DNA from 2 places in the Sporosarcina sp. FA15 genome. Region 2 is predicted to be linked to the other one. Evidence: riboswitches for the same ligand, from Rfam matches in the RefSeq annotation. Region 2 holds a riboswitch; the other holds the start of a gene.
What was found. A riboswitch is a leader RNA that binds a small molecule or an ion and turns the genes downstream of it on or off. The one in region 2 is predicted to bind lysine.

Region 1 (3,193 bases), 670 kb from region 2:
TTGATTCTATATGATCTCCAGCGAAGGCATCTCCATGCGCCGTGCGTTGTTCAGAGGTTTCTTTATGTCAACATATATAACTAAAAATAACCAGTAAATTACTGCTTATTTTCATGATGAAACACCCTATGTATAGTTACCGTTGGGTTGCACCTCTCGCAGTTTTCTCGTTAATCGCATGAGGGGTTTTTGGGAACGAATGAATAAGCACTTTCCAATCCATAATAGAGCAGCCAAAGATGGAATTTTGGCTGCTGAATCCATCTATATAGCATTCCCTTTTTGATTTTAAGGAAGTGTCACTTTCTATATGGAATTGCACTGTAACTTGTATAGTCTTAGCTAAAATTTGCAAGGAAGGCTTTATTAAAAGTGATAGAGTGCCCTTTGTCTTCAGGCACTTGCAATAAAATGGTTAACCAATAGACAAAAAAATTATTTCAGTCGTTGTCTAACCCGAATTGTTTATGAAGCGCCGCTACCGCTATTTCCATATCGGATTCTGGAATGACAACGGATACCTTGATTTCAGACGTACTAACCATTTTCACAGGAACTGAAGCACTACGGAGTATCTCAAACATTTGAGCAGCGACTCCTGGGTTGGATACCATTCCACTTCCAACGATTGAAACTTTCGCAAGACCCACTTCAAAGTCGGCTCTGTTGTAACCAAGAGCTTCTTTTTCCGTCTCCAAAACATTAATAGCTTCTGCAAAATCCTCTTTCTTAATGGAAAATGACACAGACGGCTGTACGCCTTCCATAATTGTCTGGACGATAATATCGACGTTAACATGGTGATCCGCAAGTGCAGTGAATATATTCGCAAGCGAGCTATTGTATGGAACGTCATACATAACTGTAATCCGAATGATATCTCTTTCAAAGGCGATGCCCCGAACAATTAAATTGTTTTCCAAATCAATTTCCTCCTTGATAATCGTTCCTTCACCTTCCATATGTGCAGGTCTGACCCGAAGCGGCATTTGATGGTTCTTGGCAAACTCAACCGCTCTTGGGTGAAGTACTCCTGCTCCTAAATTGGCGATTTCAAGCATTTCATCATATGATATTTCCTCAAGTTTCTTCGCTTGTCCAATTAATCTTGGATCTGTCGTAAATACCCCTTCAACATCTGTGTAAATATCACAGATAGCTGCATCTATTGCAATCGCAATCGCCACAGCACTTGTATCAGATCCCCCGCGACCAAGTGTTGTCAACTCACCTGAGCTGTCAGCACCTTGAAAGCCGGTAATCACTGCAACAGCACCCGATTCAAGCGTCGATACAACCTTATCTGCATGGACTTGCTCGATTCGCGCATTGCCGTGAACTGACTCTGTCGTTACACCCGCTTGCCACCCTGTATATGAGCGAGCCTCCAAACCTTGTGCCGCAATTGCCATCGCTAAAAGGGATGCTGTTACTTGCTCACCTGTCGCAAGTAGCATATCAAGTTCGCGGCGGCCCGCTTTCGGATTAACTTCCACGGCGAGCTTTAGAAGATCATCCGTTGTTTTCCCCATTGCAGAGACGATAACCGCAACTTGATTCCCCCGACTTACTTCACCTTGTACAAGCTTTGCAGCGCGTGCAATCCTCTCGGGGTTCGCAACTGATGTGCCACCAAATTTCATTACAATTCGTTCCATAATTATTCCCTCCAATTTCCCCCTGAACGCAAAAACGGCCCTCATAAGTATGAGAGCCGGTCCGATTGGAGCGCTCGCCGAAGAGCCGCCCCGTTCAGATAGCTCTCCAGGTATTTTTATACCTGACAGACTTCCATTTATTCAATGGAAATCCAGCAGGACAATCGTGACAGCCGATTGGTCCGCTTCGGCGAATACTCCTTTCAATCCCGTTCATCAGGCTGCCGCCTTCCGGAGATTTACTATTGGTATCCGCACCTCTATCTTCACTACATATGCAATTTTTTAGTGAAAAAACTCAGTGCGTTCACTCTATCACATTACTTCTCTTCTCGCAATGCCTCTTCACGGAAATACGTTTCCACTGATTCCGCAACCACCTTCGGCAAGCCCGCTTGTTGCAGCTCTTCAACGGATGCTTCACGAATCTTTTTCATAGATTCAAAGTGTTTAAGTAATAATGTTTTCCGTTTCGGTCCGACGCCTGGTAATCCATCGAGCGCTGATGTCAATGAATTAGTTTCGCGCCGTTGCCTGTGGAAAGTAATTGCAAACCTGTGCACCTCGTCTTGAATTCGCTGTAACAAGTAAAACGCTTCACTCGTTCTCTTTAGCGGGATCATTTCAATCGGATTGCCATAGAGAAGTTGCGCCGTCTGGTGTTTATCGTCCTTCGCAAGTCCAGCAATTGGAATCGACAAGTTCAACTCATCTTCAATGATTTCCCTGGCCGCTTCCATATGACCTTTACCACCATCTATAACGATTAGGTCAGGTAATGGCAAATCATCCTTTAGCACACGGATATAACGCCGCCTTACAACCTCACGCATCGCCGCGTAGTCATCGTGTGCAGCTGCAGTCTTCGTCTTATACTTTCGGTAGTCTTTACGGTTCGGTTTCCCATCAAGGAATGACACCATTGCAGAGACGGCATCTGAACCGTACATATGTGAATTATCAAATGCCTCAATACGGTACGGTATGGTGATATTCATCGCCTTGCCAAGTTCTTCACATGCGCCAATTGTACGAAGTTCTTGTCGTTCAATAAGTTGGAACTTTTCTTTCAATGATATCTCGGCATTCTTGATGGCTAGATGGACGAGATCTTTCTTTTTACCGCGCTGCGGAATGAAGACATTGACATCTAGAAGTTGACGGACGATTTCACTATCCATTCCCTGAGGCAACAAGATTTCTTTCGGGATTAAATGTTGGGACTTACCGTAAAATTGTCCGATGAACGTTAGCAGTTCTTCTTCCGGTTCTTGATAAACCGGGAATAGCGATACATCCCGTTCAATTAGCTTTCCCTGACGGACGAAAAAGACTTGAACACACATCCATCCATTGTCCACAGCAAATCCGAAGACATCACGATCAGTGAAATCACTCATCGTCATCGCCTGTTTTTCCATAATCGCTTCAATATTAACAATCTGATCGCGGTATTCTTTCGCGCGCTCAAACTCCAAATTCTCCGCAGCTGCAGCCATTTTTTCCGTCAATTCTTTTTTCACACTTTTATAGCC
Region 2 (3,193 bases):
AAAGACTTTATAAAAATAGAAATGATCAGCTTTTTGCGGGCAATCGGGAGGTTGTATCAGGTCAAAAATATACACTTGCAACACTGGATATGTTTACTTTCGGTTTTTTCTTTCCATCGCTTAAACATGCAGAAATAGAGTACTATATGCCTGAATTAATCAGGGATGTGCTTGGTTGGTACGGAACCACACTAATTAAAGAATGAACGACTACCTTCCTGCATAACGTATAGTAGGAGGAGTCGTCTTGAGATTTCACGGCCAAGTTACTAGAAAATCCAGGAAGAAAAAACGCAAATTGTTACCCCTTCTTATTCCTGCAATTCTTATCGCAATTGCCCTTTTTATTTACATTATTAATGCAAGGCTTGCCCCAATTTATATTCAATATGCAGAGGTACAGACAGAAAAAATCGCGGCCCATGTTATCAATAAAGCCATCAATTCCAGGACTGCCAATGTACTTGATGTCAATGATATCATTGTAAACGTCCCGAACGATTCTAAAGGGATGGTGAAATTCAACACTGAAATCATCAACAGAGTATTAGCGGAGACACATGGTCTTGTCGAGTCCCATCTTCAACAGGCTGAAGCGGGCAATCTAGCTTTATTACCAACAGATGAGATAGAATTTGATTCGCAAGCAATGAAACGTGAAGAGGGAATTGTCTTTTTTGTCCCTCTTGCTCAAGCGGCAAATATTCCACTACTAGGGAACTTAGGGCCTAAAATACCGATTCGTTTTCATGTCATTGGTCAAGTACAAGCGACTATAGATACAAAAATTAGTGAATTTGGTATTAACAATGCCGTTGTTGAAGTGAATATATTATTAACAGTAAATGTCCAAATCATTGTCCCACTTGCAACAAAGCAAAGTGTAGTGACACAGAAGATTCCGGTAGCTATGGGACTAATTCAATCAACAGTACCTCAAATCTATACGACTGGTGGTGGGGATCCGCCATCGGTCGAAGTTCCAGCCCCTCCCGCGATAGAGGAATGAAAAGGGACTTGAAAATGGTGTGGATAACTGATAGGCTAGTAGAGGATTGAAATATCGATTGGGTAGAGGCTGCATTGCTTATTAGTCACACACGCGAGATTGACACCGATGACCGTGTGTAAAAGGAAGCTTTGCCGAAGTTTGGTAAGATCGTCGGGATCTATCAGGCTGGGGTTATTCCGAATAGGGATAACACTGTCATACATTTTTGAACATGTATGATGAGCTACAAGTCGTGAGTTAGATAAGCAGTATTAGTTATCCAACAAACGAAACGTAGATAAAGCCGGCTCCTGATGCACTCTGCTGAGTGTAATTAGTAGCCGTTTTTTTATTCCCCCTATACAGGGCCTCAACCCGACTAAATGGAGGAATAGTAGATGATAGGAACATGGGTATCAATTTTACCACCACTAATCGCAATTATTATGGTGTTTGCAACTAAACGGGTGCTGTTGTCGCTCGGAGCAGGAATAGTCTCAGGTGCTCTGCTGGCGGCGTCGTTCGGACCTGTTGAATCATTAAAAAATTTATTGGAGTCAGTTAAGGCTACATTTTGGGATGGTGGACTGAATACAGGGAACATTTACATTATCCTTTTCATCCTTCTATTAGGGGTTATCACTGCATTTGTTAGTTTATCCGGTGGAAGCAGGGCATTTGCAGAATGGGCAGTGCGGCACATCAAAACAAAACGTGGTGCAAAACTGCTCACAGTATTTCTCGGTATAGCTATTTTTGTGGATGACTATTTCAATGCATTGGCAGTTGGCCAAATTGCTCGTCCGATTACAGATCAGCATCGAGTTTCAAGAGCAAAACTAGCTTATTTCATCGATTCAACCTCAGCACCGATTTGTGTCATTTCACCAATTTCAAGTTGGGGTGCCTTTTTAATAGGCCAACTTGCACTTATATTTGGTGGTGCTGCAGCGATTAGCTATTCACCACTATCTGCCTTCATTATGATGGCGCCTATGAATTTTTACGTTATTGCAACACTTGCAATGGTGTTTTTCCTTGCGTGGACCAATTTCGATCTATTCGAAATGAAGAAACATGAACAACTTGCTACAGAAACAGGTCAATTATTTGATCCTGCTAAAACAATTCCAGGTCAGTTAAAAGAAGACTTCCCAGTACACGCACATGGCCGCGTTCGGGATTTAGTCGCACCAATCGTCACACTTGTTGCAGTGACATTTGCGGTTATGATTTGGACAGGTTATTTAGCCGGCGGATCAATGAGCCTTTTGTCAATTTTTGAAAATACGGATGTCTCTCTTGCATTACTGTCGGGTGGAATTATCGCCACGCTAATAGCGGTAGTATTATATATGCAACAGATGAAAAATAATGAAACGGCAAGCTATTCTCTTATTGGCAGTGCCTTTATAAATGGATTGAAAGCAATGATGCCACCTGTGCTGATTCTTATTTTTGCATGGTCATTATCATTCCTGATAGGAAAATTGGAAACAGGCTTATATTTATCAGAGCTTGTGTTGAAATCGAATATATCGGTTTCATTCCTGCCGGTCATCATGTTTATCCTTGCTTGTATTATGGCCTTTTCGACAGGTAGCTCATGGGGGTCATTTGGTATTCTTATGCCGATTGCAGGAACCATAATGATTGACGCGGCACCGGAAATGTTACTGCCAGCACTTGCAGCAGTACTTGCGGGAGCAGTTTTCGGCGATCATGCTTCACCGATTTCTGACACAACGATTCTATCTTCTACAGGTGCAGGCTGTAACCATATAGATCACGTTGCGACACAGTTTCCTTATGCATTAATCTGTGCATTGGTGGCCACAATGGGCTATATCATCTTAGGTATCACAGGCTCCATATGGATAGGTCTAGTTGGTGTTATTGTTATTCTTGTAGTATTGTTTTCTGTTTGGACGATGAAAGCTAAAAAAGAGGCAACACAGCTGTCTTTATAATAGTAAATGATTGGAAGCGGTGAACTTTTTACCGCTTCTTTATTATGTTTAAAATAGTTTTCTAACAAAAAAATGTTTTGACAATAGTCAGATAGGTATATATACTAGGCGTTAAGACTAAAGTAATCAGAAAATGGTGAACTTCCATTCAATGATTAGTTAAAAGTATTAGGAAAGGATGATATTGTATAACTGATCTTTCTATTAACTGTTAGACTTATTCGAAGAAATT

Region 1: it holds a riboswitch for lysine, as region 2 does, so the genes downstream of both, ACP8HG_RS02975 (aspartate kinase) here and ACP8HG_RS21880 (Na+/H+ antiporter NhaC family protein) in region 2, are expected to answer to the same signal.

The regions. Positions count from the first base shown of each region.
Region 1 covers NZ_CP188818.1:612,894-616,086, reverse strand. Annotated here, with positions in the region: gene ACP8HG_RS02975 (aspartate kinase) at 441-1,658, opposite strand; lysine riboswitch at 1,750-1,929, opposite strand; gene uvrC (excinuclease ABC subunit UvrC) at 1,979-3,193, opposite strand, start outside.
Region 2 covers NZ_CP188818.1:4,570,283-4,573,475, forward strand. Annotated here, with positions in the region: gene ACP8HG_RS21870 (bifunctional metallophosphatase/5'-nucleotidase) at 1-206, shown strand, start outside; gene yunB (sporulation protein YunB) at 248-1,009, shown strand; lysine riboswitch at 1,065-1,246, shown strand; gene ACP8HG_RS21880 (Na+/H+ antiporter NhaC family protein) at 1,390-2,961, shown strand.